Regions from separate parts of the Ureibacillus sp. FSL W8-0352 genome, predicted to be linked through region 1. Evidence: a T-box and tRNA genes for the amino acid it is inferred to sense, from the RefSeq annotation. Region 1 holds a T-box; the other holds one or more tRNA genes.
What was found. A T-box is a leader RNA that pairs with one kind of tRNA and senses whether it is charged. The one in region 1 lies ahead of trpS (tryptophan--tRNA ligase), so its partner is inferred to be a tRNA-Trp.
Positions count from the first base shown of each region.

Region 2: it encodes a tRNA-Trp, which carries the amino acid that the T-box ahead of trpS (tryptophan--tRNA ligase) is inferred to sense. The anticodon was not compared.

Region 1 is NZ_JBBOQT010000001.1:3,366,410-3,382,738, reverse strand. It holds gene NST98_RS16870 (4-diphosphocytidyl-2C-methyl-D-erythritol kinase) at 1-305, shown strand, start outside; gene mgtE (magnesium transporter) at 445-1,818, opposite strand; gene NST98_RS16860 (RluA family pseudouridine synthase) at 1,935-2,825, opposite strand; gene NST98_RS16855 (NAD kinase) at 2,831-3,622, opposite strand; gene NST98_RS16850 (GTP pyrophosphokinase) at 3,624-4,289, opposite strand; gene NST98_RS16845 (UPF0738 family protein) at 4,326-4,712, opposite strand; gene NST98_RS16840 (CYTH domain-containing protein) at 4,816-5,406, shown strand; gene NST98_RS16835 (lytic transglycosylase domain-containing protein) at 5,407-6,105, shown strand; gene NST98_RS16830 (globin domain-containing protein) at 6,269-6,670, shown strand; gene NST98_RS16825 (DsbA family protein) at 6,667-7,491, shown strand; gene NST98_RS16820 (ISL3 family transposase) at 7,710-8,984, shown strand; gene NST98_RS16815 (hypothetical protein) at 9,100-9,261, shown strand; gene pepF (oligoendopeptidase F) at 9,582-11,387, opposite strand; gene NST98_RS16805 (competence protein CoiA) at 11,433-12,569, opposite strand; gene mecA (adaptor protein MecA) at 12,709-13,353, opposite strand; gene spxA (transcriptional regulator SpxA) at 13,747-14,142, opposite strand; T-box leader at 14,581-14,793, shown strand; gene trpS (tryptophan--tRNA ligase) at 14,850-15,845, shown strand; gene fabF (beta-ketoacyl-ACP synthase II) at 16,112-16,329, opposite strand, start outside.
Region 2 is NZ_JBBOQT010000001.1:1,777,671-1,793,999, forward strand. It holds gene NST98_RS09060 (transposase) at 25-1,380, shown strand; partial or broken gene NST98_RS09065 (ATP-binding protein) at 1,458-1,898, shown strand; gene NST98_RS09070 (FusB/FusC family EF-G-binding protein) at 2,194-2,850, opposite strand; gene NST98_RS09075 (acyl-CoA dehydrogenase family protein) at 3,371-5,041, opposite strand; gene NST98_RS09080 (class I adenylate-forming enzyme family protein) at 5,038-6,543, opposite strand; gene NST98_RS09085 (MerR family transcriptional regulator) at 6,506-6,928, opposite strand; gene NST98_RS09090 (hypothetical protein) at 7,186-7,353, shown strand; gene istA (IS21 family transposase) at 7,455-8,972, shown strand; gene istB (IS21-like element helper ATPase IstB) at 8,960-9,679, shown strand; gene NST98_RS09105 (hypothetical protein) at 9,716-9,838, shown strand; gene NST98_RS09110 (ISL3 family transposase) at 9,840-10,718, shown strand; gene NST98_RS09115 (hypothetical protein) at 10,754-10,951, shown strand; gene tnpB (IS66 family insertion sequence element accessory protein TnpB) at 10,941-11,294, shown strand; gene tnpC (IS66 family transposase) at 11,343-12,917, shown strand; gene NST98_RS09130 (transposase) at 12,973-13,227, shown strand; tRNA gene NST98_RS09135 (tRNA-Leu) at 13,366-13,448, opposite strand; tRNA gene NST98_RS09140 (tRNA-Cys) at 13,499-13,572, opposite strand; tRNA gene NST98_RS09145 (tRNA-Gly) at 13,580-13,654, opposite strand; tRNA gene NST98_RS09150 (tRNA-Gln) at 13,660-13,734, opposite strand; tRNA gene NST98_RS09155 (tRNA-His) at 13,769-13,844, opposite strand; tRNA gene NST98_RS09160 (tRNA-His) at 13,871-13,946, opposite strand; tRNA gene NST98_RS09165 (tRNA-Trp) at 13,973-14,046, opposite strand; tRNA gene NST98_RS09170 (tRNA-Tyr) at 14,051-14,135, opposite strand; tRNA gene NST98_RS09175 (tRNA-Thr) at 14,144-14,219, opposite strand; tRNA gene NST98_RS09180 (tRNA-Phe) at 14,227-14,302, opposite strand; tRNA gene NST98_RS09185 (tRNA-Asp) at 14,311-14,386, opposite strand; tRNA gene NST98_RS09190 (tRNA-Met) at 14,391-14,467, opposite strand; tRNA gene NST98_RS09195 (tRNA-Val) at 14,488-14,563, opposite strand; tRNA gene NST98_RS09200 (tRNA-Glu) at 14,568-14,642, opposite strand; tRNA gene NST98_RS09205 (tRNA-Ser) at 14,656-14,748, opposite strand; tRNA gene NST98_RS09210 (tRNA-Asn) at 14,757-14,831, opposite strand; rRNA gene rrf (5S ribosomal RNA) at 14,846-14,961, opposite strand; rRNA gene NST98_RS09220 (23S ribosomal RNA) at 15,084-16,329, opposite strand, start outside.

The DNA of each region.
Region 1 (16,329 bases):
ACATCGAAGTTGATGAAGACACGGAAGAAGCGTCTCTTGAAGAAAGTACTTCTGTTTATGAAATTACGCGTAGAGAGCAAATTAAAAATTCCGTTATTGCAAGGCAATTGCATTATTTTTCACAACCCATCAACCGTAAAAATCGTCACTTAATTTTCCATTTAAACAATGGTGAAAAAATTACAGGAATCATTGAAGGGTTAGATGGCATTTTGATTAAAATCCGTACACAAGACGACTTGAAAACCATTAATGCCAACGATATCGAAACAATTACCGTGTCATCCAAAAAAGCATTTAAATAATTTTGTTGTAGGCAATTTGCCTTCTATAATTTTCAATATTTAGTTTCGTCCACTCCCCCGATAATTTTTCATTAAAAAAAGAAAAAATCTGCTCTTCCATTTAAAAGCAGATTTTTTCTTTCCATTTTTTTATGAAAGTTTACAACTGTCCTAACAATAACGTTGCCAATCCTAAATAAATTAAAATACTTGTAATATCATTTAAGGTCGTAATAAACGGCCCTGATGCGACTGCTGGGTCGATGCCTAATTTATGAATCAACAACGGAATAAAGGAGCCAGCAATCGTTGCTACAAAAATCGAACAACAGATGGCTGTCCCAACAAGCAACCCGATTAATAAGGATTGCTTCCAAACAAACACAACTCCTACTACAATCAAACCACAAACAATCCCTGTGATTAATCCGGTACCCATTTCACGAAAAATCATTTTTAGTTTGCTTTTTTCATCAATTTCTCCCGTTGCAATTCCTCGAACAACGACAGCTAGAGCTTGCGTACCACTATTTCCGCTAGTTCCAGAAATGAGAGGAATAAATAAAGCTAGCAACGCAACTTTTTCAAGTGTCTCTTCAAACTGGCCCATTAATGTCGCTGTAATCATTCCTAAAAATAGCAACATTACTAGCCAAGGTAATCGTTGTTTTGCAGCTTTGAATGGACTTGAAGCAATATCATCAATATCGGAAATACCGGCTAATTTTGAATAGTCGTCGCTCGCTTCTTCATCAATGACATCAATAATATCGTCTACAGTAATAATCCCTTGCAATACGAGATTGTCATCAACAACAGGAAAAGCAAGGAAATTGTAATCTTTAAAGATTTGGGCAATTTTTTCTTGATCATCTGTGACCTTTGCATAAACAACCCGATCACTCATGATATCTCGAATAAATGCATCTTCATCTGCAACAATTAAGTCTCTTAGCGATAAAACTCCTGTTAAACGATGAGATTCATCGACAACGAACACATAATAAATTGTTTCTGCATCAGGTGCCTCTTGACGAAGCACATTCATCGCCGAACGTACCGTTGAATTTTCTTGAATTGATACATATTCCGTCGTCATGATGGAACCGGCTGTATATTCTTCATACCCCAGCAACTCTGTAATTTCTTCTTTCGTTTCTTCATCCATCAATTCAAGAAAACTATTTCGATCATCTTGATCTAATTCATTTAATACATCCACCACATCATCTGTATACATGTAAGACAACATTTTTGCCGCATATGTGGGGTCCATTTCTTTTATAAAGTGTTCAACTTCTTCATCGTCCAATTCAATGGCTTCATAAATTTCCGCCATTTCTTCGGGAGACAAAAAATGATACATTGTCCTGCGTATGTCTGGTCCAACCTTAACATAAAATTTTGCCCGCTCATACGCATGAAGTGATAAAAAATGCTTCCGGAATTCATCAATATTTTCTTCAATTAAATTTTGGAACAGCTGCTCCTCATCATAAGAAACATCCCGTTTTTCATCTTTTTCTTCGATCATTTTGTCCCCCTCCTCTCAACCTAAATGATAGGTTGCATTTTTAATCTCGACAATAAAATTTTTATGAATATTTTTGTGTATTTGCAGAAAAAAAGATGCTCGAATAACTCGAACATCTAATTATGGATTATTTTTTTCATGGATTCAACTAGTTCACTAGAAAAAATAATTTTTTTCTTCAATAACGGATGAATCATTTCCAAGTATACGCAATGAAGGGCTTGACGATTTAATATATGTTTACTTCCTCCATATAATTCGTCGCCTACAAGCGGATGCCCGATATGCGACATATGAACACGAATTTGATGGGTTCTTCCAGTATGTAATCGTAGACGAACATGTGAAAGCGGCTCATTTTGATAAATGAAACGTTTTAATACTTTCACATCGGTATGTGCATATTGTCCATCTTCTCTTACTTCCCGTTCGATTATACTTGAATCTTTCCTGCCTATTGGGAGAATAATGGAAAGATCCTTTGAAACATGTCCATGTACAATGGCTTCATATTCTTTTATGATTTGACCCTTTTGCAATTGCATACTCATTAAGTGATGAATATGCCGATGTTTTGCAATACAAACAAGCCCTGTAGTATCACGATCTAATCTAGTCACAACATGGACGGTGGAATCAATTCCTTGTTCCAAAAAATATCCATAAACAAAATTAGCGATACTTCCCGTCGGATGTTCCCTTGAAGGAATGGTATTAATAAAAGGCGGTTTATCAATAATTAACAATGCATCATCTTCATAAACAATATTTAATTCTCCATACTCTGGTTTTAGATGCTCGCTCGCCTGTTCTTCAGGGAAAATGATTGTAATTTCATCCCCTTTCGAAAGGATGTGGCGAACATTTTGTTCTTCACCGTTCACTAAAATTTTACCACCGCGAAATTTGATTGCTGTTAATGCCCTGCTCGAAATATCTTGTTTTAAAATCGCTTCTCTTAATAATTGTCCATCTTCCATTGCTTGAAACTGCAGTTTAAATGGCATTTGAATCACTCACTTGCAATAAAGGAATCATGAACCCTTTCCCAAAATGGAAACGGACGGAATCTTGCAAATCGCACTTTCTCTTTTGCCACTTTGAAAATGACATAATCCAATTCATTGTGGTCCAATTGCAGATGGTCAATTGTCATTGTGAACGTTTGGTTTTTGACCGGTTTTAATTTACATGTATGATGGGCTGGTAACACTAGGGAGGATCCGATTGTACGGAAAACGCGGTTATTGATTGATGCCATTTCCGTCACTTGAATCGCTTGCAATGTAGGATGAATGATTGCGCCGCCTAATGCTTTATTATACGCTGTACTTCCTGATGGGGTTGAAATACATAAGCCATCACCGCGGAAACGTTCAAAATGGCGATCATTTAGAAACACATCCATCACTAACGTTACATTGGGCGATTTAATCGTTGCCTCATTGAGTGCAAGATAAGTACTGATTTCTGTATGATTGCACACATTTACTTCCAATAATGGATATTCAACAACCTTATATTGATTTTTCGCAATACATAATACTAACTTTTCCAATTCAGAAGGTTTCCAATCTGCGTAAAATCCTAAATGCCCAGTATGAATCCCTACAAAAGCCACTTTATCCAATCTTTTCACATGGTTGTGGAAAGCATGCAAAAGAGTACCATCTCCGCCAATGGAAATGACAATATCCGGTTCTACTTCATCCAATATTAATCCGAAATCCTGTAAGTAATTTTTTGCAAGTTCCTTCAATTCATTTGATTGAGAATCATTGCGTGATTGAATAGAAAACTTCAAATTATTCACGCTCCTTTTCCTCTCGGATCTTTGGATTTTGAGCTTCCTTATTTTCACTAAAATACGCCTGTGCTTCTTGTATTTCATAACGGATTGATGACATTTCTTCATCTAGTTGGAATGCTGCCTCAGCCGCACGTTTTAGGCGTAATTTAATTTCTTCAGGAAAATCGCCCTTATATTTATAATTTAAAGAATGTTCGATTGAAGCCCAAAAATTCATGGCTAACGTACGTATTTGTATTTCTACTAATACCGTCTTTTTCCCACTGACCGTTTCCACTGGATACTCTGCAATCATATGATATGAACGATAACCACTTGGTTTTTTATGAGTAATATAATCTTTTTCTTCAATTACTCTCAGGTCATCCCGCTGGCGAATTAAATTAACAACCGTTGTGATATCATCTACAAATTGACACATAATGCGAATACCAGCGATGTCTTGCAACTCCCTTGCTAATTGTTCTGAAGGTTCAAAGGGAATTCCTTTTTCAAAACTTTTATCATATATACTTGCTAATGGTTTCACTCGACCAGTAACAAATTCAATGGGTGAAGTTGTGCCTTCTGCAGAAAACTGAGATCTCATCCCTCTAAATTTCACTTTTAGTTCATCGACTGCTTGTTTATAAGGTCCTAGGAAGCGTTCCCATTGCCCCATAAAAATCCCCCCAATACGCTACAAAAACTCAATCAATTATTGTGCTTCTAATATTTCACGAAAAGTTTCTTCTACTGCTTGTACAAATTCATCACCGTAATTGCCATTTCCTTCAATGTTATATATGAGCATTTCTAATTCATTCGAAAAATTATGTAATAGTATGGATTCATTATCTAAAATTAATATCGAATCTTTCTTCTTTTTTATCATTTCTACTAATGCACGCCACACTTTTTTAGGAAATTGTAAATAACTATATTCGTTGTCTTCTTCAACGACATAAATAAAAGCAAGCTCGTCAGAATCCGTTAACACTTGTCCTGCTGGCTGAATTTGTATTTTGGAGTGATTTTTGTTTAAACTAAAATAAAGTTCATCATTTTCAAAACGATAATCATCAACGACATAAACGTTGCGCATTTATAACAATCCCTTCCTACCATTTCTCCTCATATTTTAACATAGCAGGAACTATTTTCGATAAAAAGGTTCAATAAAATGCATAAATGAAAGGGATAAAGTCATGAGTCAACAGTATGAAATTGAATTTAAAAACATGTTAACAAAAGAACAATATGAACAATTATTAACAGAGTTCAACATTCAAAAACATCAAATCGTTCGACAAGTTAATCACTATTTTGATACAGAAAATTGGCACTTGAGGAAATTTTCCAGTGCTCTACGCATTCGAGAACAAAAAGGAAAATATTTTTGTACTTTAAAAGAGAAAACGGCAAAACATATTCATCTTGAAACAACGGACATATTAACACAACAACAAAGGGATGATATGCTTTCTGGCAAGGGATTTTGGGCACCTTCTGTCAAGGAAAGATTACTGCGATTGCAAGTGCCTATTGAAGATTTACGCCCCTTTGGAACATTGACAACAGATCGGGCTGAGGTGCCATATGAGGGGGGAATTCTTGTTTTTGACCATTCCTTCTATTTGCACTGCGATGATTATGAGGTAGAATATGAAACAAATAACCCGACAGTAGGGGAGAAACGGTTTTTATCTTTTTTACAAGAACGAAATATCGATATACAAATAGCTGACAAAAAAATCGCCCGATTTATGAAAGCTGTCCAAGAGAAAGGAGTACAGTAAATGGATGCAACAATGATGAAAACCATATTAGAAATTGACGCATTGCGTTCCCTAAATAGCTCTTCTATCAATGCAACGACTGAGGAAGGTTTATTTGCAGAAATGCTAGAAGAAATATTGGCTACTACCCAAAATAGCGATAATCCAGAAAAAGCCCTACTTGAAGCGATTGAACACTTTTCTTATAAAAACGGACTAAATGATGATGCAAAAGATTATATTTCAAAATTCATATTATCTAGCCCAAATCCGTACATAACAACATCCTATTCTCAATCTAACGCTTCCGAATCAGAAGCAAATATCGATTCAGCAACGCACGGAGATTATCGTGAAATTATTCAAAGAGCATCTGCCAAATACGGTATTCCTGAAAAATTAATTATGGCAGTTATAAAACAAGAATCGAACTTTAATCCAAATGCAGTAAGCTCAGCTGGGGCTACCGGGCTTATGCAATTGATGCCAGGTACCGCAAAATATTTAGGTGTAACGAATACGAAAGACCCTGAACAAAACATCATGGGTGGTACAAAATATTTGCGTCAAATGCTCGATCAATTTGATAATGACTTGGAACTGGCTTTAGCTGCATATAATGCAGGACCTGGTAATGTAAAAAAATATGGAGGCATTCCTCCATTTAAAGAAACTCAAAACTATGTTAAGAAAGTGTTAAATTATTATCGAACAATGTAGTTGGATAATTTCTATATTTCCCCTCAATTATCAACACTTGCTGAAAGCGATTTGTTTGAGAAAACGGTGAGTCGTTGATAGAATGAAATATAACTAATCAAGGTTTTCATAGTCGATCACAATTCGTACATGCGGGAAAAGAGTATAAAAGGAGTTTACACCTATGAATCGAAAGTATATGGTTCCTTATGAGGAAATTGGTGCTGAAAAGTTAGAAAAGCTTATTCATGCATTTTATAAACGAGTTGATGTCCATCCATTACTCCGTCCATTGTTTCCAGAAGATTTAAAAGAAACAATTCGCAAACAAATACAATTCCAAACGCAATATTTAGGTGGTCCGAATTTATATACTCAAGAACATGGTCATCCGATGATGAGAGCAAGACATATGCGCTTTAAAATCACTCCAGACCATGCTCAAGCTTGGCTGGAATGTATGAGTGAAGCGATGGATGAAGTAGGACTTGAAGGCCCATTTCGCGAACAATATTTCCAACGTCTTGTTTTAACAGCGCATCATATGATTAATACTCCGAGTGAGGATGAGGGGGGATTAGATTGAATAATATCCAGCTACTGTCAGAACCTGTCGCATCCACGAAGAGGACAAAACCAATTGAACTTTATATTTTTATTGACCCGCTTTGTCCAAATGCCTTTAAATTACAGTCAATGTTAAAAAAGCTACAATTGGAATACGAGCATTATTTCACTTGGCGATACGTACTGAGCACAGAATTACAAACTTTAAACTGTGTTACTAGACGTATCAAAGGGTGCTTAACAGGTACTGATGTGGATATTACTCATCCTGCCTTACCCTCACTTGCCATTAAAGCAGCAGAATTACAAGGTAAAAAAGCAGCAAATCGTTATATTCGAAAATTGCAGGAACATGCATTGTTGGAAACTAAAAATGTTCATTCCTATTCAGCTTTAGTAGAAATTGCGAAGGAAGCAACATTAGACCAAGAGGAATTTATTAAAGATTTCGGATCAAAAGAAGCGGTGCGTGCTTTTCAATGCGATTTATATATCACTCGCGAAATGGAAGTTGATGAAGTGCCGAGCATTGTATTCTTTAATGAATGCATTGAAGATGAAGGTCTAAAAGTAAGTGGAATGTATTCCTATGAAATATACGTTCAAATATTGCAGGAAATGTTGGATGAAGAAATCGTCAGTAAACCGTTACCAACATTCGAAGAGTTATTCCAACGTTTTCAATACTTAACAACCGATGAAGTGGCAAGCATCTATTCGATATCCATGAGCGATGCGGAAAGAGAATTGAAAAAACGGATGTTACAACAAAAAATCGAACGTGTTTCAAATGATGCTGTTACATTATGGCGTTTAAAATCCTCTTCTTTTTCACTCTAGTAATTGTGGATTAAATTTTTGATAATGATAGAATATCTAGATGCTTTTCTGAATGTAGACATGATATAGCATGTCTACGTTTTTTTTGTGGCTCTATAATATTTGGTGTTGGTGAGTATAAACCAGCACCAATTTTTTTGAACAAAAAAAATGAGACAGTGACAAAACTCTGGTAAAATGTAATCGCCAAAACACATTTTCCAAAGGAGTTGTGTCACATGTCTCACCATCATTCTATACGAAACCTACTCAATATAAAAGACAAAAATATCACATTTGATGAAAATTTTTGTTCTACCGAAACAATCAAAAAAGTAAAAGCGAAAGTCTTTCATGGGACGTTAACGTATCAACCAAAAGCTTGTTATGCTTGTGGACATGTCTTTGATGATCAAATCATTAAACACGGTTTTAAAACGTCTCTCATTAAAATGCCTAGCATTTCAGGTTTTCATACCTACTTAAAATTGCGTAAACAGCGTTATTTCTGTAAACATTGTCATTCCACGTTTACTTTAAAAACGAGCGTCGTGGCTAAAAACTGTTGTATTTCCAACAATACCAAAGTATCGATTGCTTTAAACGCCAAAGATAAAATATCCGAAAAAGATATTGCGATGAAACATCATGTTTCTCATGCCACTGTCAGTCGTGTCATTGACAGCTTTTATAGCTACTATCAACCAAATGTTCACTACCTTCCAAAGCATTTGTGTTTTGATGAGTTTAAATCAGTGAAATCCGCAGCTGGAGCGATGTCCTTTATTTTCTGCGACTCTGAAACGGGGGAGATTGTGGATATCGTGGAGGACCGGAGATTACATGTCCTCAAAGAGTATTTCTTACGGTATTCCAAGAAGGCGAGAGATGCGGTAAAAACGATTGTCATCGATATGTACAGCCCTTATATTTCCTTAATCCACGAAGTTTTCCCTAAAGCGGAAATCGTACTCGACAAATTCCATATCCTCCAACTATTTAGCAGAGCTTTAAACAAAACGCGCATCAACGTCATGAATCGGGATAAAAAGAATTACAATAAATTAAAAAAATACTGGAAGCTCCTTCTGAAAGATCAAACAAAACTTGATTATAAGAACTATAAATATCATCGTTGCTTTAAAAAGCATATGTGTGAGGTGGAGATTCTCCACTATCTCATTGATTTAGATTCTGAATTAAAAGCGTCCTATGAGTTATATCAATACGTGCAACATTGCATAAAAATCAAAGACTTTGAGCTCCTAAAGAAAACATTAGAGAATAAACAAAATATCGTTTCCAGCTATATGAAAACCGCCATCAAGACAATCAACAAATACATCAATTACGTCGAGAATACGCTAAAGTACGATTATAATAACGGCATTTTAGAGGGGATTAATAACAAAATCAAAGTGATTAAACGCATTTCTTTCGGTTATCGATCCTTCTATCACTTTAGAAACCGAATATTCATTACCCAAAACTTAGCGAAAATAAAAACAGCTTAGGGGAACCTCGAATTTCCCCTAAGCCATCCGATTACACATTACCAAATAATGTCACTAAAATTTATTCACCAACACCATTTGACAAAGAACCTTTTTTGTTTTTTTAACCAAAGCTATGTTATTAAAAGAGAAAGATTTATTACAGGTCTTTTGGTGCGAATGTATCATTGATGAGAATAAAGTAAAAGAGGCATTTGCTGCAGCAAATGCCTCCTTACACAAAGGGGATGGGAGAAATGTTCACGTTCAAACAAAGGGGTGTATGTTTGATATGTGATTTATTTCACGTTTTTAATTTATCATGGAATAATAATTTGTGCAATAAAGTTTAATGGAATTTCACAAATTCGACATAATGTAAACACTTTCATGAAACTTGCAAAAATTATTGAAAAATTAGGAACAATCAAGATAGTAAAAGCTATATATTTACTTCAAAAAACGTTCACATTCTCTAAATAAAATCGTCAAAAAAAATTATACATTAAAAACTTTTATTTCAAGAAAAAAAGCTTCAAAAGAGATTTTATTAACTCTTTTGAAGCTTTTTTACTTATTTTATTGTGTAGTTTACCGTATGAGTTATACAGTATTTCACTATTGCAATAACAGTGATTCTAATTCATTGAGTTTTTCTTCAAATACTTTGCAAGCTTGAGCGATTGGTTCTCTTGATTCCATATCTACACCAGCTTTTCGCAATACTTCAATTGGGAAATCAGAACATCCCGCTTTTAAGAAGTTGTTAATATAGCGATCTACTGCAGGACGTCCTTCTTCTAAAATTTGACGGCTTAAAGCAACTGCTGCACTTTGTCCTGTTGCATATTGATATACATAGTAATTGTAATAGAAGTGTGGTATTCTCGCCCATTCTAAGCCAATTTCTTCATCTACCGTCATTTCATCGCCAAAATATTGTTTATTTAAATCATAATAAATTTCTGTAAGATGTTCAGCAGTAAGCGCCTCACCATTTCGATCCATTTCATGAATCATATGTTCAAATTCAGCAAACATTGTTTGGCGATAAACCGTACTTCTGAAACTATCGAGCCAATGATTGAGTAAGTAAACTTTCACTTGTTTATCTTCCGTCGTTTTTAATAAATAATCGAATAAAAGCTCCTCGTTACATGTAGAAGCTACTTCCGCCACGAAAATGGAGTAATCCGCATAAGGATACGGTTGATTTTTCCGAGTATAGTAACTATGCATACTATGTCCAAATTCATGGGCTAACGTAAATAAATTATCAATATTATTTTGCCAGTTCATTAATACGTACGGATTCGTGCCGTATGTCCCTGAAGAATATGCTCCGCTTCGTTTTCCTTTATTCTCCATTACATCTACCCAGCGGCTATTTAATCCTTCTTGGACGATAGTTTGATATTCTTCCCCTAATGGAGCAAAGCTTTTCACCATAATATCTTTTGCTTTTTCATAAGGCATATCCATTTTCACTTTTTTCACAAGAGGTACGAATAAATCATACATGTGCAATTCATCCACATCGAGCACTTTTTTACGCAATGATACATAGCGGTGAAGTGCTGGTAAGTATTCGTGGATCGTTTCAATTAATTGATCATAGACCTTTCCAGGTATATGGTTACCTGCTAATGCGCGATGACGAGCAGAATCGTAGTTCCGGATTCTTGCATAAACATTATGTGATTTTACGTTGCCTGCTAATGTGGAAGCAAAAGTATTAATATACTTGCCGTACGTATCATACATCGCTTTAAAAGCATTTTTTCTTACTTCACGATCTTCACTTTCTAAAAATGTGATGTAGTTTCCATGAGTCAGTTGTACTTCTTCGCCATCTTCATTCTTGATAGTTGGAAACTCTAAATCTGCATTATTCAAAGCGCTGAAAGTAGTACCCGGAGAGCTTGTCACTTCTGAAAATTGTGCTAATATAGCTTCTTTATCGGCCGATAATACATGTGGACGCTGTAAATTTAATTCTTTAAACATTTGCTCATATAGACGCAACGGTTCGTATTCTTCTAAATATTGTTGTATTTGTTCTTCCGATAAAGTTAAAATTTCAGGAGTTAAGAAAGACCATGCCGCATTAATCTTTGCTCCTAGAGAACGTGCACGGCTTTCCATCCCTTGATATTTGCTTTTCGTCGTATCTTCATCGTGTTTCAAATGACTATATACGTATAATTTCCCGAAGCGCTCAGAAATTTTGTCGCTAAATTGCAATGTTTCATATAAACTTTTTGCGCTTTCTGTTGCTTTCCCTTTATACTTTTCTGCTTCTGAAATTAATTGCTCAATCTGTTTAAATTCTTCCTCCCATGCCTCGTCTGAAGGGAAAATTGTTGATAAATCCCAAGTCAATTCGACAGGCACTTCATCACGTGTTAATAATTTTTTTGCCATGTCAATGCCCCCGTAATGATAAATTTTTTTCACAATCCTATTTTCTCAATATTTTCCTCTTGTTGCAAGAAATTGCCTATATAGCAATTCCTCTAATTGTTCTTTTTTCACTGTGCTCATCATATCTTCCACAGACAAATCTTTGAGAAGTTCTACATATCGATTAACAACTTGAATAGCCTCACTCGTACATACCCGCTTTGACCATCGTAAAAAGTCAATTATTACTTTTTGATTGATTGCATGTACCTTAATTCCCAATAAATAAATAAAATACATTAGTTCAGTTTGCCATTCTATTGCACATACATGAAATGCTTCATTTCCGCAAATAGGAATTCCTAAAAATATTGGAAATTGATAAAGGTCTATTCGCAGCTCATAAACACTTCTCAAAAATAAATCATTTACACCTTTTCGGCTAAATAATACCCTTGATTTTAAAAATTGATTGATAAAATTACGGTATGCATTTAATACATTGGAAAATTCCTTTTCTGTAAAAGGCCTCGGTATATAAAATGGGAATTTTTGTTTTAATAGTGGGAGAGGACTAATTTTTGATAAATAACTAATTCCCTTTAAATGAATGAGGTTAGATATATACAAAAATTGCTTTGTATTTGGATTATATGTCATTAAATATTTTGCTTTCTTTTCGCTAGTAATAAATTGTTGGAGTTGATGAGGAAGGGTAATTTTTTGTAAGCCATTTCCTTTTATTTTTGGAACAGGAGTCAATGGAATCCAAATAGGTTGGATATTTTTTTGATTGTAACCGTTATTTCGCTCAAGAAATCGTTCATGCTTTATTGGACTACATTGGAATTCAATGGCATACTGATATCCATTTAAATTTATTAGCAGATCTGGCTTTTGCTTTAGTTCCGCTATATAAGGCTCTAGCAATACGGGGACTTGAAGATATCGAAAAAGTTGAAACAGCTGTTCTTTTCCTTGGAGATGTTGTATTGTTTCACCTTCAGAAAAATAAGACTCGCAATGACTTATTGAAATGTGAGCAAAGTGAGGCACTTTAACGGTTCCAATTTTCAATTGGAGTTTTTCACCGCATTGTGGGCAATAGAATTGTCTTTCTTCTCTAAGGCGTTTTAATGTTGTATGAGGAATTGTGGAATCAATCACAAATCGTTCTTGATTTTCTGTAATTGCTACAAGCACAAAACCCCCCCTTTTCACACCATTTTATGGTAGAATTTTAGGATTGACAAGAGCATACAAAAAGATATATTTTTCAAGGGGGAGATTAACTGAAATTCAAAATATTAACATAAAAAAAAGTGCCTACACCTAGGCACATTTAATTAAAGTAATGAACAATTGTTTCCAAGCAATCTTCTTCCATGATCGCTGTACCGTACTCTTTTAAACGATATATTGTCATTTTTGAACTTGTTAAATATTCATTTAAAATCGAGCGTATATTTTGACGAGTTGCACTATCATTCACACCAGCAAAATTGATGGCAATATAGTAATAATTTTCATATTTATATAAAGAAGTGTGCAAGCCGTACTCCACTAATCGATTTGCTACTGGAATAATTTCGTCGATATCCTTGAATTTATATAATGACATGTTCGCAATTCCTTCATGATTTAACACATCATCATCTTCGAAGGGATTGAACGGGTCTTTATGGTTAACTGTAGCTTCATGATGTTCATCAAAATTAGAGAACAGAGAGCTTGGATCTGAATCATTTACATTGGCACGTGTGACGATTACTTCTAAACCTTGTTCTGAAGCATTCACGTGTATCCAAATTGGGCCATCTAAATCGAAATATTCTTCTGTGTTAATTTCACCAATCATATCCCAAAATAACTCTTCGCCTTTTGCTCTGTTATACCATATTTCTTCACGGCTATAACCGCGATCCTCAATATCACGATATGTGATAAAGAGCTTTATTGTATTTTCATTTACGCGTTCGATGTCCATGAGACTTCAACTCCCTTCACAGTCATTGGTTGAAAAACCGAAAGCGTGTACTTAGTATGTTTGAATCGGAGTAAAATACACCCCAATTCTTTAGTGCCTTTCCCCTTTACTTCCTTTGGTATACAGAACAAAACGCTTAATGAATATTTATGTTTCATTCTATGATTCTATTGTATGATGAACTAATAGAAAATGAAAAGGAAAAACACCCTTCAAATAAAATTATTTGAATTATTCAAAATTGTAGATGACAATATCAATTAAATCAAGTATTAAGTGAAAAAAGGATGAATTTTCTTTATGAAGGAATTCATAATAAAAATGCAATAAAAAAAGCGTAAACAAGTCAAACAAACGTTGACTGAATTTACACTTTTTCACTACATTATATGATTAATTGACCATTTTTTGGGCTTCCATTAATTGATAAGCACGTACTTTTCGAGGTAAAAATCGACGGATTTCATCTTCATTGTAACCAACTTGCAGACGCTTCTCATCTAAAATAATTGGTCTTCGGAGTAATCCTGGATGCTCTTGGATTAATTCATATAATTTTTGTAAAGGTAAACTTTCCACATCAACGTTTAACTTTTGGAATACTTTAGAGCGTGTAGAAATAATTTCGTCAGTTCCATCCTCTGTCATTCGTAATATTTCTTTAATTTCACTAATTGTTAGCGGTTCTGAAAAAATATTTCGTTCTCTATATGGAATATCATGTTGCTCTAGCCAAGCTTTCGCTTTTCTACATGATGTACAACTAGGTGATGTAAATAATGTTACAATCATTGTTACACTTCCCTTCTATATATAAATCAAAGGCATCTATGCTTTATTATTAATTTAGAATTAATATCATTTTAAATTCTGTATCAATTATACAACATTCTTTTCCTTTTGAATATAGGATAATTGAAAAATTCACATATTCATATAATAAATTTAAAAAAAACATTCGTGAATCTTAGCTTTTTTCACAATTAACATAAAATTTCCTACTAAAGTTGTATTTTCTTCCCTCCTTTATCTTCCAATTTATTTTCTCAATTAGATCGATAACGGCAATCAAGAGTTTCTATATTTAGTGATAAAATTTCCTTACATTTTCCTACTACAATACTACCCAAATCTTTTTCATCTCATTCCAAAATGAAAAATTTTTCACGTTTGATTTTTCCTTTGAATTACTTTATAATTCACTCATAATTTACCGAATATATACATTGAACAACGATGACGAAGAGTAGTACATTTGATTTCTGCGTTTAGAGAGTCTGTGGTAGGTGCAAACAGATCGCAGAGCAAATGGAATGGACTTTCGAGTTGGCTTTACGAAAGTGAGTAGTAAAGCTCGTACGCTTCACGTTACGAAGAATCGAGAGCGGCCTTTTAAGGCAAACTGGGTGGTACCGCGGATATACATCATTCGTCCCAATACAATTTGTATTGGTCGTTTGATGTTTTTTTATGGATAAAAATAGGAGGTAGTGTTAATGAAGACTATTTTTTCAGGAGTACAACCAACTGGAGTTATTACATTGGGGAACTATATCGGAGCGTTTATGCAATTCCCTGCACTTCAAGATGAAGGAAATGCAATTTACTGTATAGTAGACCAACATGCCATTACCGTTCCACAAGATCCAAAAGAATTGCGACAAAACATTCGCATCCTTGCTGCTACATATCTTGCAACGGGCATTGATCCGAAAAAAGCAACGTTATTTATTCAATCGGAAGTACCTGCTCATACAAAAGCTGGCTGGATGTTACAATGTATTTCATCCATTGGTGAGCTCGAAAGAATGACTCAATTTAAAGATAAATCAGCAAAAGAAGGAAAAGAATTCGTTTCTGTTGGTCTATTAACTTATCCACCGTTAATGGCTGCTGATATCCTATTATATAATACGGATATCGTTCCTGTTGGAGAAGACCAAAAACAACATATTGAATTGACTCGTGATTTGGCAGAACGATTCAATAAACGATATGGTGAGGTATTTAAAATTCCAGAAATTCAATTACCAAAAGCAGGAGCTCGCATTAAGTCATTGCAAGACCCTACGAAAAAAATGAGCAAGTCCGACCCAAATACAAAAGCGACAATTCGCTTATTAGATACACCTAAAGAAATCATGAAAAAAATTAAATCAGCCGTTACAGATTCAGATGGTGTTGTCGCTTTCGACGAAGAAAAGAAACCAGGTATCTCCAACTTACTTACAATTGAAGCAGCAGTAACAAATAAATCCATTGATGAGGTTGTAAAAAAATATGAAGGCCTTGGATACGGTGCCTTTAAGGAAGGGGTTGCTACTTGCTTAATTGAACATTTAACGCCAATTCAAGAACGATTCAACGAACTTATCGATTCAGAAGAATTAGATAACATCTTAGATGAAGGTGCAGAAAAAGCCAATGCCATTGCAAACGAAACCGTTAAGAAAATGGAAATCGCGATGGGAATAGGTCGAATATTACGATAAATAATATTACTAATGATATGATCATTAAATACAATTCAGGAGAACCTAAAATATAAAAAAAGACTGCGCGCCAAGAATAACCAAGCGTCCGATAGTTTAAGTATAAAAGAAGATTGCTTACCGAAATAACGCAAATGCCATAGCTGAATAAAAACAACATAAATCGAAATATCAAGCCACCATCCTTTACTACTCTTATTATTCATCAAATTAAGTAAAAATGCGTTTAGCTTTAAGCTAAACGCATTTTACTTATCGACAATTTTTTATTCTTCTATTTTTTTGAATACAAGGCTTGCATTATGTCCACCAAATCCTAAGGAATTGCTCATAGCATATTGAATATCTGCTTTACGAGCTTCATTTGGTACATAATCAAGGTCACACTCAGGATCTGGATTATGCAAGTTAATTGTAGGTGGTAAAATTCCTTCTTTTAATGCTAATGCTGTAAAGATTGCTTCAATACCACCCGCTGCACCAA
Region 2 (16,329 bases), 1.6 Mb from region 1:
CCATACGAAAGAGGTGAGTACCCTATGACTATTGTAAAACAAATTTCTCTTTTTGACATCCATCAATTATTAGAAATGGAAAGTTCCCATCGTTATGATGCCATTTTTAGTGTGATTGACATTCAACCTATTTTTCAATTGTTTTCTAAAAAGACATTGAAAGGTGCACCACGTGAATTGAATTATGGTGCAATGGTTCAATCGCTGATTATACGTATTGTCGAACGTATTCCAACTATCAAGGATTTAGTCAAACGTTTGGTCCATGATCCTTTATTTCGTTTCGACTGTGGATTCCTTGTGTCTGATGTCGTACCATCTGAAAGCTCTTATTCACGCATGATTCAAGTCATTAGTGAATCAGATGTGCTAGATAAAATGAACGATACACTCATCAAAACAGCGATGTTGGAAGGCTTTCTAAATGATGAACATGTCGCCATCGATGCGAGTCACTTTGAAGCTCGTGATGCTTTCACACCATCAGAAAAGAAAGCACCTAAAACTCCTAAAAAACGTGGTCGTAAAACTAAAGCTGAACGAGCTGTTTGGTTAGCCGAACAAGTAGAGAAAAAAGGAAATCAATCAACCTATGAAAAAGAACTGAAAGAACAGCTGGATATCCCATTAGAAACCCTTTGGAAGGATGTACCGATTGAGCCAAAATGGGGTGTGAAAAAGAATAGTAAAGGAAAAAATACATTCTGGTTTGGTTATAAAGCACATTTAGCTGTTTCGACGAAAAGTCAATATATCATCACTCGTTTGATGTCCTCAGGTAATTTAAGTGATTGTAAAGCTGCGATTCCATTATTGAAAAAACTTCATCACTTAGGAAACGGTCAATTTACAATCGCTATATTTGATGCTGGTTATGATGTTGAACCTATTTACCGTCAAGCCGTATCACAGTCCATGCGAGTCGTGATTCCTTACAACGTTCGCCGAGAAGGAGAATATATAGGATTCGATGAACATTTTCGTCCAACCTGTGTGCGTGAACATAGTTACCAATATGACAGCTTTGACGCTAAGTACAATACATTAAAATTCACACGTCCAAAGGAATGTGCAACTTGCCCATTACGAGAAGACACCCTTTGCCAAAAAGTTTTCAAAATCAAATGTGATATAGATATCCGTAAATTTACCTATCCAGCACGTGGGACAGAACGATGGAAACAGCTTTATCAAGAACGTACAGCAGTCGAACGCGTTAACGCTTATTTAAAGGAATACTTTCAATTAAACAATGTCCGTCATCGTACAGGAAAGAAAGCAAAAATGCATTTCAATCTGGTGACGTTAATTTATAATACCTGCAAACTAGCAGTTGATCGAATCAATGCTTTATTACAGCAACAAAACCAAGTTGCATAATTAAAAAAAAACGAAGTTTTTAGTATAGGGGTACTCTATACTTCAGAAAAACTATGATTTATGAAATTGATTCAATTGGTTCACCAGGAACAGGGAAAACCCATATTGCGATTGGTCTAGGTATTGAAGCTTGTTTAGCTGGCTATAAAGTGTATTTTACAACAGTTGCCTCTCTTGTGAATCAATTAAAAGAGAGCCGTTCCGAAAGAACATTACGTTCATTTGAATTGAAATTTGAGAAATATGATTTAGTAATTATTGATGAACTTGGGTACATTTCATTTGATAAAGAAGGAGCTGAATTACTCTTTACTCACCTCTCTTTAAGAGCAGGACGAGCATCCACTATCGTTACAAGCAATTTATCATTTGAACGTTGGGAAGAAGTATTCCATGATCCAGTTTTAACAGCAGCGTTAACGGACAGACTGACCCATCGAGCCTATATGATCGATATGGTTGGCCCGTCTTATCGAATATTAGACACAAAAGAATGGTTAGAAAAAAATCAAGTTTAGTGGCTCAGTTTTTAATTAATAATTGGCTCAATTTTCACTTGCGAAATACACTCGATATGACCTTCGACAGAAAGAGCTTTGTTTTGTTACGCAAACTCACTCAATCATACCTAGCCTTATATGAGGTTCGTGTTCCTCGGACCGGTGTTTTGCCTCCAGCTTCCTTCAGATTCCGCGTCACCACGGACACCCTTGCTCTTGGCTAACCTCTACTTCTGTCTTCGGGGTTCGGGACTTACACCCTATAGTTCATGTACATGCCGGGCGCACAAAAACTGTGGGATTGAACCCACAGTTAATTTTTTAATATTTCAATGAAATAATTTAGTTTGTCTATTGAAGTGATATTTTCATTACATTTCTGACTATCTTTACAAATATAATTTCCTCTATTCGTATACGATTCTTTTCCACTTTTTACATTCGCCATAAACAAACCAATTTCTTCATACCTGTTACATAAAGAACATATCCCTTTGTTTGTTACCTTAAATGTTCCTTCAATACCCATTAATTTGCCTTTATATTCTACAATAAGAAACTTTCTTCCTAACCCAATATCGTTCCAACCAAAATATGAAATTTGCTTAAGATCTAATTCCTCAAGGGAAGGAACTCTTAATTTTTTAATTTTAGGAAAGAGTTTTCTTATAGTTTTATCTGTTAAATTCGTAAACGGAATAACAAATTGTTTTAATACCTCAAGAAAATGCTTAGCTTGAGCTTCCTCTTCTATTTCAATAATATAATTAAAGTATTCTATTTGTTCATTACTTAACTCAGGAAACAAGTTTAGAATCTTATCTAGGGAATTCAATTTTAAAGCATTAAGCGTTTCCTTATCTTTAATAGACGAATATGCTGAAATAATATTCTTTAGTTCGTATTTAATAAAATTATATTGGTCATTTCTAATAAAAGGTTCAAATTTTGTTACATTATAATTTTCCATTCCTGACAGCTCCTTAATTAATTTAATAAAGAAATTAACGTTATATGCAAAGCTGTTTCAGAAATGGGATAGACCATAGGCGATTTAATTACAATCCACCCATGCAAAGTATCGCCATTTCAACAACAGACTTCGCATGGGAAGTTCCAATTTCTGGCTGATAATTTATTTTATCTGCCATTAAATATCACCTCCAAACAATAATTGTATTATACAATATTTCGATGCTTCTATCGAATAAGAAGAAATAGAGAAATATCCACCACTTGAGATGTAAGATTTCTTTCTTTTATATATTGTGTAAAAAGTAGGATTGAAGGAGTAAATATAAAGTTGTAAGAGATAAAAATCTACTTTTAAATGCGTTTTGACATTTAATTTTTAACACCTACTTTCTTAGAATCCCGATGAATGATGATCAAAAAATCCTTATCGGAGTGACCCAATAAGGATTTTTCTAATTTACAATCACCGTATTTTTAACCATCCAAGATTGTCAAAACCAATAGATGTCATACACTTATACCACTTCATCAAAATATAAAACTGTTTTCATTGAATCTCCTAATTTTCGAAGCTTCCACGTATCTTCTAAATAGATTTCAGCTAGTTTTTCATATTTTTCACCGTACTGGCTTCCCCATTCAACAGCTACTATGCTTTCATACATCCATGCCAATTTCTGTGTGATGCCTTTCGCTTCAAATGTTTGCAGTGCATCATCTAAAGCAACAAACGTTTCTAATTCTTCCGCTATTTCTTCAAGTTTTTCCATAACAATTTGTTTTAAGTTAGATTCTTTCACTTTTTTCAAACGATTGTTTATTTCTTCTATAAATAACTCATGTGCGTTATTTTTCTTAAATAATCGTATTACTTCTAGGGCTAATATATTTGCCGTTCCTTCCCAAACAGTTAACACTTGAGCATCACGTAATAATCTTGGCGTGACAAAATCTTCAATATAACCATTTCCGCCATGAAGTTCAATCGCTTCATGGGCGAAACGAACAGCTTGTTCAGCAGTTTCTTTCTTCATTATTGCAATGTTCAATCGATTTAAAATGGTATCTCGCTCAGTTCCTTTACCGTTCGTTACCAAATCATATAATTGAATCAAGTCAAAGGTCGTTGCTACTTCCACGTGAAGTTTTGCAGCCATTTTTGATAAAGAATCTTGAATCATTGGATAATTTATTAATCTTTGACCGAAAGCCTCGCGATTGGATAGATAATATTTTGATTCTAGAAACGCTCTTCTCATGATTCCGACAGAAGCGACCGCATTACAAATTCTTGATAAATTTAATGCCTCAAGCATATAATAGATCCCTTTTTTCGGATCCCCGACCACATAGGCTATGGATCCGTCAAATTCTACTTCACCTGAAGGCACAGCGCGCACTCCCAATTTATCTTTCAACCTACGGATGCGCAAATTATTGAGTGAACCGCCTTCATTCCTCCAAGGGACAGCAAATAAAGTTAGACCTTTTGTACCTTTTGGAGCACCTGGCATGCGAGCCAATACCATTGCCACTCCACACATCCCCGCATTGGATGCAAAATATTTCTCTCCATATAATCGATAATGGGTACCGTCAAATCTTGCTTCAACCATATTTGCTCCAACATCTGATCCACCTTGTCGCTCCGTTAAAAAAGTTGCCCCTTCAAATAACTCTACTTCTCCAGTTGAACAAACGTGTGGTAAAAATTTTGCCTTCAACTCTTCATCTGCATAATGATCTAACAAATAAGCAGTCGCTAATGTCAACGTCACAGGACAATAAAATCCTGGCTCCGCATGGGATAAAAGATACCCTTGGGCAAAACTATAAACATAGTTCCCTTTTCTTCCGAGTTGTGGAATCTCTTTATGCACGTAACCTACAATTCCTGTATTGTAAGTTTGTTCAACTGTTTTTCTATATCCTTCATTGACCCAAATTTCAGATACTTCTTCTCCATATTTATCGTAACGGATGAGACGAGGTTCTCCTTCTCGATCCGTATGTTTAGCACGCTTATCAATTTCACCGCATACAAGTGACCCAAAATCTGTTAGTTCTCGCATTGCATAATCATAGAAGTCTTTATCAAGCATTTGCTTTAGTATTTTTTGTAGAGTTTCATCACTTGTAAAAAAGTTTGTCTCCTTCTCAGTAACCAAGTTTTGTAATACTTTCATTCCGTAATCGCCTGCACTTTCAATTGTTGTTTCAAGATTTTTCCTGAGGCATTTCGAGGGAGAGCTTCTACTTGTTCATAAATACGTGGGACTTTGTATTTCGCCAAATGACTAGATAAATACGCCTTTAATTCTTCGATATCAATTGATTTTTTCGCCGCAAACACAGCTTTCACCGTTTCTCCCCACTCTGGGTGTGGCACACCGATGACAGCCACTTCATGAATTCCCTCAAATTGTAAAATTCGATCTTCAATTTCTTTTGGATAAATATTAACGCCACCTGAAATAATCACATCTTTTTTCCGGTCAACAATCCAAATATAGCCATCTTCATCTACACGTGCTAAATCGCCAGATCTTAACCATTCACCGATAAAGGCTTGTTTTGTTGCTTCTTCATCGCGATAGTAACCGACCATATTTCCTTCTCCAAACAATACGATTTCTCCAATTTCATTAGCAAGGACGTCTTCTCCCATGTCATTCACTATTCGAATTTCTGTTCCAAATGCTGCTCGCTTTCCAATACTACCTGCTTTTTCTTTATGTTCATGGCCGAATAACAACGTCCCGCTTGGCCCCGCCTCTGTTAGACCATATACGCAAGTTAAGTTGTCTGTTCTAAATGCTTTTTGTAAATAACGCACCTCTTTTTCAGATAATGGTGCACCACCATAGACCCACCATTTCATTGATGATAAGTCTGCCGTTTGTAATCTCGGATGAGAAGCTGTAACTAAATAGGCAACAGGTGCTCCAAAAAAGTGAGTTGTTTTTTCTTTTTCGATTGTGTCGATGAATAAATCTGGCGTGAAAGTTGGAGTGAGTACATTTGTTGCTCCAACAAGTACTGCTGACATTAGGAATAAATGTAGTGGTGCTGAATGGGTTAGTGGCATCATTAACAACATACGACTTTCTGGTTTGACTTCCATTTCAATTGCAATCATGTGGGCAACCGCTAAAATGTTTCGATAGCTAAATAAAACTCCTTTAGGTTTTCCCGTAGTTCCCGATGTATAGAGGATAGTTGAATAATCATCTTCATTTAAAAGACATTGTATTGGGGTATTGGTAGCGTTTTCAATTAATTCGTCAAAATCATGCCAGCCTTCTTTTTTGGTCCCTGATTTAATTTTTAGATTGATATTTTCTATGTTTTCAACTGCTGCAAAGATCGCTTCATGGGCAATAATGGCTTTTGCTTGAGCATGTTCCGCTACGTATTCTACTTCCGATAAAGTGAATCTTGCATTGACTGGAACAACAATTGCTCCAATTCGTTGGATAGCAAAATAACTAACGACAAATTCCAATACATTTGGCATATAGATAATGACTTTATCTTCTTGTTTAATACCAAGATTGAGCAAAGCATGGCTAAAACGAGTAACGAGTTCGTCCAATTCTTTATAAGTCACCCGTCGCCCTTGACAAATCACCGCTTCGTTCATTGGATATTTACGGGCATTTCTTGCTAATAACATGGAACTGTTCATTTTTAGCATTTTCCCCCTTTAATTTCGCTAATTTTTCGCTAAATGTCGCATGCAACTCCACTAACTCTCTTTTCAATTGGATCAACTCTTGAATCTTTTCTTCAATTTCTTTGATTTTCTGTTCACCATACTCTACAGTTCTTTCTAGCTGCTGAATACCGGTACGGTCGCGATCAAAGAGCATGATCATCTCCTTTATTTCGTCAAGTGAAAAGCCATATCTTTTGCCCCTCATGATCAATTTTAATTTTGCAATTTCTTTTTTCGAAAAGGTGCGCAATTTTGAATGAGAACGGGTCGGCGAAAGCAATCCAATTTCTTCATAATATCTGAGTGTCCTAGGCGTAACATTGAATAGCTTTGCAACTTCTCTTATTGTTTTCATTCCACTCACCTCTTCGAATTTGTCTTATTATAACATTGACGTTAACGTAAACTTCAATAAGATATATGAATTTTTTGAATATTTTATAATCTATTATAGCTACTAGATTGGCAACAATCGAGTTGAAAAGTCTCTATAATATTTGGTGTTGGTGGATACAACCAGCACCATTTTTTTACACAAAAAAATGAGACATGTGACAAACTCTGGTAAAATGTAATCGACCAAAACCACATTTCCCAAAGGAGTTGTGTCACATGTCTCACCATCATTCTATACGAAACCTACTCAATATAAAAGACAAAAATATCACATTTGATGAAAATTTTTGTTCTACCGAAACGATCAAAAAAGTAAAAGCGAAAGTCTTTCATGGGACGTTAACGTGTTTATGGCAAACTAAAAATGTAACGTTTGGCAATTAATTTATGCAGGTCCTATAAAACAAAAAACCACTTGCCAACATTCCCCAAATACACTACCCTCCTAGTTGGACAAAACAGTTCAACGGGAGGTATTCAAGGAGATGTTAGCAGTGGCTGAAATTCATTATATCAGATATGAAGCAAACCAAAAAGGATGTTCCTATTCCGATATTGCCAAAAGAATGAATCGTGATCCAAGAACAGTGAAGAAGTATGCGGAAATGGAAGACTTCAATCCCTCAAAAGTTAAACAAACGAGAAAAGCGAAAGTGATGGATCCAGTGAAACCGATATTGGATCAATGGATTAAAGAGGACTTGACAAAGAAGAAAAAATATCGAAGAACTGCGAAACGAATGTATGAAATCTTAAAAGAAGAATATGGATTTACAGGTTCAGATCGTTCTGTTCGGCTCTATGTATCAAAAAGAAAACAAGAACTGCTCGAACAAAGTGAACCAGCTGCGTTACCTTTAGAATCGAAACCTGCAACGGCTCAAGTTGATTTTGGAGAAGCTCCTTTTCTCTATCAGGGGAAATACGTCGATTTTCCTTACCTGGTCGTTTCATTCCCTTACAGTAATGCGGCCTATGTGCAAGTCATGCCAGCTCAAAATCAAGAATGTTTCTTGGAAGGATTAAAACGAATCTTTCACTATATGGGAAGGGTTCCAAGGGTCATTCGTTTTGATAATCTCTCCCCTGCAGTAAAAACGATCTTGCCAAACGGAGAAAGAGAATTGACAGAGACATTTCAACGATTCGTTTTACATTATGGCTTTGAATGCGAGTTCTGCAACCCAGCCAGCGGAAATGAAAAAGGGAATGTCGAATCAAAGGTGAAATATATTCGAAACAATTTCTTTTTACCTGAACAAACAATCTATCAACTAGAAAGTTTTAATGAATCTTTATGGGAAAAATGTGAGAAGGACTGGAATCGTCCGCATTATGAGAAGGAGCGACTCATCGCTGAATTATTTGAAGAAGAACAAGCGTTATTTCTTCAATTGCCAGCCAAAGAATTTGAATGTGTCCGATATGAGCAGGTCACGGCTGATAAGTACGGTTTCATCCATTTAGAAAACAATTTATATTCCACGTCTCCCCGTTTTGCCAAACAAAAGGTTTTGGCAAAGATCTCTTATCATGAGATTGCCATTTTAACAGAAGAGCATGAGCTGATTATCAAGCACGAGCGTTTATATGGCACAAAACAAAAATCAATGAAATGGCAACCATATCTTACGTTAATGGCCAAAAGGCCAAATGCATTAAAATATACGGATTTCTATGAAAAGATGCCGGAAGAATGGAAAAATTATTTTTCCAATTGTACCGTTCAAGAAAAGAAGGAAGCATTACAACTACTAGCTGTTTTACTAAAAGAACATGATTTCGAAGTTTCGACACAGGCTTTGAGGATTGCCTCCCAGTATGGTCATCCGAAAGTAGAATCGATTAAACAGGTATTTTATCAATTAATCAATGGAAGAGGTATACGAGAGCCAATTCAACCGAAAAAACACGTTCCAGATATGCCGGAAGCCATCCGAGGAGTAAGGCATTATGACCGCCTATTCGAATCCCAAGGAGATGTGGCATCATGGAACAAATGATTAAGGAATATGCCAAAAGACTAAAATTAAGCTGGATTCCAGCCAATTACCATACCATCCATGCGGAAACAAATGAGGAATTTTTACTGAAGCTGTTTGAACGAGAAGTGCAGCATCGAGATGAGAGAAGGATAAATTTACTACTAAAACAGGCGACATTGCCGAAAATTCCAAATAAACCTTATGATTGGCGGGAGATTCAACTAGCCCCAGGCATCACAAAAGATTATATTTTAGAAGGTGAGTTTACGAAAAATCAGGAAAACCTTATCTTCTATGGCGGAGTGGGAACCGGTAAAACATTCCTTTCCACTCTCATCGCCCTCAATTTGATGAAAAAACAAGGAAAAAGAGTGAAGTTCTATACGGCCGCCTCCATTGTCAATGCTTTATTGGAGGCCAATGAAAAAGGTGAACTTGGTAAATTTCTCAATCAAATCGAAAAGTTGGATCTCTTGATTCTTGATGAATTGGGCTATATTCCATTGCATAAACAGGGGGCAGAGTTATTATTTCAAGTTATTTCCATGTGTTATGAAACCAAAAGCATCATTGTGACAACCAATTTACCATTTAGCCAATGGAATAATGTCTTTGGCGATCCCATTTTAACAGAGGCCGTCATTGATCGGCTGATTCATCATTCTCATTTAATCATCTTCAATGGTGAAAGTCACCGATACAAAGACTCAATCTCTCAACGTTAACCATGGAATTTGGCAAGTGTATGTATGCATTTTTAATTGCCATTTCATACAATTTCTACTTGCCAAAAACAGTTAACGTATCAACCAAAAGCTTGTTATGCTTGTGGACATGTCTTTGATGATCAAATCATTAAACACGGTTTAAACGTCTCTCATTAAAATGCCTAGTGTTTCAGGTTTTCATACCTACTTAAAATTGTGTAAACAGCGTTATTTCTGTAAACATTGTCATTCCACGTTTACTTTAAAAACGAGCGTCGTGGCCAAAAACTGTTGTATTTCCAACAATACAAAAGTATCGATTGCTTTAAACGCCAAAGATAAAATATCCGAAAAAGATATTGCGATGAAACATCATGTTTCTCATGCCACCGTCAGTCGTGTCATTGACAGCTTTTATAGCTACTATCAACCAAATGTTCACTACCTTCCACAGCATTTGTGTTTTGACGAGTTTAAATCAGTGAAATCCGCAGCTGGAGCGATGTCCTTTATTTTCTGCGACTCTGAAACGGGGGAGATTGTGGATATCGTGGAGGACCGAAGATTATCTGTCCTCAAAGAGTATTTCTTACGGTATTCCAAGAAGGCGAGAAATGCGGTAAAAACGATTGTCATCGATATGTATAGCCCTTATATTTCCTTAATCCAAGAAGTTTTCCCTAAAGCGGAAATCATACTCGACAAATTCCATATCCTCCAACTATTTAGCAGAGCTTTAAACAAAACGCGCATCAACGTCATGAATCGGGATAAAAAGAATTACAATAAATTAAAAAAATACTGGAAGCTCCTTCTGAAAGATCAAACAAAACTTGATTATAAGAACTATACATATCATCGTTGCTTTAAAAAGCATATGTGTGAGGTGGAGATTCTCCACTATCTCATTGATTTAGATTCTGAATTAAAAGCTTCCTATGAGTTATATCAATACGTGCAACATTGCATCAAAACCAAAGACTTTGAGCTATTGAAGAAAACCCAGCGTAAGCCCGAATTCAAACGACGCATATCAATCGATCGTACCTCCCTGTAAGATAGAGTTATCGATTACAGAGGAGGTGTTTTTGTTTGGCAGTTGAAAAATTAAATATCGTCCCTGTCAATTTGGAATCCGATTCTGATTCAACTTCACCCTCAACGAGTCGTGGTCCTCTCAAACCTGTATGCGTTATTCAAGCAACAAATTTTAAAATCTCCTTTTACCCCGGTGTAAAACCTCACATCATTCAAACGGTCATCAAGGAGTTGAATAGCAGTGATTCATGATTTTACTAAGTGTAAAAATATCTATATCATTTGTGGTCGTACGGATATGAGAAAAGGAATTGATGGTCTTGCCACCTTAATTCAGGATTCTTTCGAACTGGATCCATATAGCAACGCCATTTTCTTATTTTGTGGACGGAAGAAAGACCGCTATAAATGTTTGTATTTTGATGGAGATGGCTTCGCCATGTTATACAAACGAATCGATAACGGCAAACTCCAATGGCCCAGAAATGAAAATGAGGTTCGAAATTTGACTCAACAGGAGCTTCGATGGTTACTCGAAGGGCTCTCGATTCAACAACCTAAAGCCATCCAAAAATCGAAAAAAGGTGTCTTCTAAATACCGATTCATGATATAATCAACTCTATATAGAATCAGTACGGAAAAGTGGTGGATGTTGTGAACAATGATTCATACGAAAAGTTAATTCAGTCATTAGAAGAGCAACTAGCTCATGCCAATCAAAAAAATGATGAATTGTTGAAACAAATTGAATTATTGTCACAACAAGTTCGTTATTTAACTAAACGGCTTTATGGCTCAAAATCTGAAAAATCAAAGTATCAAGCTCCAGACGGACAGTATTCTTTGTTTGATGACGACTCTTTTTTTAATGAACCTGAGCACACAGGAGAAAAAAGCACGGACACTGTGACATACACAGTTGTTCGTAAACGACATAACAAGAAAAAACGAAATGATTCTTTTATGGATGGTTTAGAAATTGAAGAAATTCATCATCATCCAGAAAACTTACAATGCGAGTGTTGTCAATCACCTATGACAGAGATTGGCAGCACGATTGTACGAGAAGAAGCAAAATTCATACCAGCTACTATGAAGCGTGTTCAGCATATTGAACACGCTTATGAGTGCAGGTCTTGTAAAAAAGATTCGAATAAAGACTCACAAATCAAACGTGGAAAAGCACCGCAACCTGCCATTCTGCGAAGTATCGCAGGACCAACGGTCTTAGCAAAACTCATCTATGATAAATTTATTCTTTATTTACCCTTATATAGGCAGGTAAAGGAATGGCATCGTTATGGTTTACTAACCAATGATAAGAACCTATCCAACTGGGTGATTCGCACGGCAGAAGATTGGCTTCTTCCATTATATAATCGAATGAAAGAAACCCTCATGAAAAAATCAATTCTTCATGTCGATGAAACCTATGCCCAAGTATTGAACCGCTCAGATGGAAAGCCAGCTCAATCTAAAGCTTACAACTGGGTGTTCCGTAGCGTAGGATCTCAAGGTCCAGCAATTGTTCTGTTCCATAGTGCTTTATCCCGAAGTCGGGAAATTTTGACTGACTTTATGAAAGGCTTTAAAGGGACGATTATCTGCGATGGATATTCTGCATACCATGATGTGCCAAATATTCATTTTGCCAACTGCTGGGCTCATGTTCGTCGATACTGGTTAAAAGCCGAAAGTAAAAATGGACGGATTGGTGTCGATTATTGTGATCGACTTTACCGCCTAGAACGGAAATTTAAGAAACTTCGGCCGAGCGAACGGAGAAAAGCTAGACAAAAAGAGTCCAAACCTATCGTTGAGGCATTTTTCAAATGGATTGACGAATCTCCTTTCTATGGGAAGAATGCCCTTGCCAAAGCTGCGGAATATACATTGAAGCACGCCGAAGGTTTAAAAGCTTTTCTGTATGATGGACGCATTGAAATGGACAACAACCCAGCTGAAAATGCGATTCGGCCGAATGTCATTGGACGAAAAAACTGGCTGTTTTCCGTGAGTGAATCGGGAGCCGATGCAAACGCCATCTGTTTAAGCTTGGCTGAAACGGCAAAAGCTAATGGAATTGATTTTTATCAATACTTAGTGAAAGTATTGTCGGAACTCCCAAGTTTACCAATCCATCAACAGCCAGAAATATTAGATCGCTATTTGCCATGGTCGAAAACAATTTGTGAATCATGTGCAATGGCAAAATAGCCCTTAATCCGAAAAAATATTGGATTGAAGGGCTATTCGTCGTGCGTACCAGAGGGTGCGCATTTTTTTATTTATCTCACATATTTCGGGCTTACAACCCAGCTATATGAAAACCGCCATCAAGACAATCAACAAATACATCAATTACGTCGAGAATACGCTAAAGTACGATTATAATAACGGCATTTTAGAGGGGATTCATAACAAAATCAAAGTGATTAAACGCATTTCTTTCGGTTATCGATCCTTCTATCACTTTAGAAACCGAATATTCATTACCCAAAACTTAGCGAAAATAAAAACAGCTTAGGGGAACCTCGAATTTCCCCTAAGCCATCCGATTACATATTACCAAATAATGTCGCTAAAATTTATTCACCAACACCATTTGACAAAGAACCCATTATTACTGAAGGCTTTGATGATATAAGGTTTCCTTGAATCCTAATGCCGATGGTGGGAGTCGAACCCACACTCCTTTTGGGAACACGATTTTGAGTCGTGCGCGTCTGCCAATTCCGCCACATCGGCATAATAAAAAAGAGAAAAAAATAAATCGGTTAAACCGATATTTATTTATTTGGAGGCGGCTACCGGATTCGAACCGGTGATAAGGGTGTTGCAGACCCGTGCCTTACCGCTTGGCTAAGCCGCCAAATTACTGGAGCGGAAGACGGGGTTCGAACCCGCGACCCCCACCTTGGCAAGGTGGTGTTCTACCACTGAACTACTTCCGCATGAATGGCTGGGGTACCAGGATTCGAACCTGGGCATGACGGAATCAAAATCCGTTGCCTTACCACTTGGCTATACCCCAATAATATTATATAAACAACTTATATTCTATTTTATGGGGCGGCTGATGGGAATCGAACCCACGTATGTCGGATCCACAATCCGATGCGTTAACCACTTCGCCACAGCCGCCAAAAGCAGGTATATTAAAATATGTATGGGGCGACTGATGGGAATCGAACCCACGTATGTCGGATCCACAATCCGATGCGTTAACCACTTCGCCACAGTCGCCAAAATATCTTGGTGAAAATTAAAAATGGCAGGGGCAGTAGGAATCGAACCCACACCAAAGGTTTTGGAGACCTCTATTCTACCGTTAAACTATGCCCCTGTAATGGTGGAGGGGGGCGGATTCGAACCGCCGAACCCAAAGGGAACGGATTTACAGTCCGTCGCGTTTAGCCACTTCGCTACCCCTCCGGAAAGTATGGTGCCGGCGAAAGGAATCGAACCCTCAACCTACTGATTACAAGTCAGTTGCTCTGCCAATTGAGCTACACCGGCATATTTATGGTGGGTCGGGACGGAATCGAACCGCCGACACTTTGATCTTCAGTCAAATGCTCTACCAACTGAGCTACCGACCCACTTTTTATGGCGGTCCCGACGGGACTCGAACCCGCGATCTCCTGCGTGACAGGCAGGCATGTTAACCGCTACACCACGGGACCACTTTGGTTGCGGGGACAGGATTTGAACCTGCGACCTCCGGGTTATGAGCCCGACGAGCTACCAGACTGCTCTACCCCGCGATAATGTTAATTGTTTTTTATGGTGGAGGATGACGGGATCGAACCGCCGACCCCCTGCTTGTAAGGCAGGTGCTCTCCCAGCTGAGCTAATCCTCCGAATTGGTGACCCCTACGGGATTCGAACCCGTGTTACCGCCGTGAAAGGGCGGTGTCTTAACCACTTGACCAAGGGGCCAATCTCTTAATTATGGCGGAGAGTAAGGGATTTGAACCCTTGAGACAGGTTATCCCCGTCTACACGATTTCCAATCGTGCTCCTTCAGCCTCTCGGACAACTCTCCAAGAAGAATGGCTCCGAAGGTAGGATTCGAACCTACGACCAACCGGTTAACAGCCGGTTGCTCTACCACTGAGCTACTTCGGAATGATTTTATATAAGCCTAGCAACGTCCTACTCTCACAAGGGGAAGCCCCCTACTACCATCGGCGCTAAAGAGCTTAACTTCCGTGTTCGGTATGGGAACGGGTGTGACCTCTTTGCTATCGCCACTAGGCTTGATTCCTTACCGAAAGACAAGTATTATTATATCATATTCTATACTTTTTTCAAGTATTTTTTATATTTTTTAATTACGAGAGGTTGTTCTCTCAAAACTGGATAACGACATTGAAATGATTGGTTAAGTCCTCGATCGATTAGTATCCGTCAGCTCCACACGTCACCGTGCTTCCACCTCGGACCTATCTACCTCATCGTCTTTGAGGGATCTTACTTGCTTATGCAATGGGAAATCTCATCTTGAGGGGGGCTTCATGCTTAGATGCTTTCAGCACTTATCCCGTCCACACATAGCTACCCAGCGGTGCCTTTGGCAAGACAACTGGTACACCAGCGGTGTGTCCATCCCGGTCCTCTCGTACTAAGGACAGCTCCTCTCAAATTTCCTACGCCCACGACGGATAGGGACCGAACTGTCTCACGACGTTCTGAACCCAGCTCGCGTACCGCTTTAATGGGCGAACAGCCCAACCCTTGGGACCGACTACAGCCCCAGGATGCGATGAGCCGACATCGAGGTGCCAAACCTCCCCGTCGATGTGGACTCTTGGGGGAGATAAGCCTGTTATCCCCGGGGTAGCTTTTATCCGTTGAGCGATGGCCCTTCCATGCGGAACCACCGGATCACTAAGCCCGTCTTTCGACCCTGCTCGACTTGTAGGTCTCGCAGTCAAGCTCCCTTATGCCTTTACACTCTGCGAATGATTTCCAACCATTCTGAGGGAACCTTTGGGCGCCTCCGTTACCTTTTAGGAGGCGACCGCCCCAGTCAAACTGTCCACCTGACACTGTCTCCCAAGCCGATCAGGCTTGCGGGTTAGAATTTCAGTACAACCAGGGTAGTATCCCAAGGGCGCCTCCAGGGAAGCTGGCGCTCCCCCTTCTACGGCTCCTACCTATCCTGTACAAGTTGCACCGAAATTCAATATCAGGTTACAGTAAAGCTCCACGGGGTCTTTCCGTCCTGTCGCGGGTAACCTGCATCTTCACAGGTACTATAATTTCACCGAGTCTCTCGTTGAGACAGTGCCCAGATCGTTACGCCTTTCGTGCGGGTCGGAACTTACCCGACAAGGAATTTCGCTACCTTAGGACCGTTATAGTTACGGCCGCCGTTTACTGGGGCTTCAATTCGGAGCTTCGCTTGCGCTAACTCCTCCTCTTAACCTTCCAGCACCGGGCAGGCGTCAGCCCCTATACTTCACCTTACGGTTTTGCAGAGACCTGTGTTTTTGCTAAACAGTCGCCTGGGCCTATTCACTGCGGCTCATCAGGGCTTGCACCCCAATGAGCACCCCTTCTCCCGAAGTTACGGGGTCATTTTGCCGAGTTCCTTAACGAGAGTTCTCTCGCTCACCTTAGG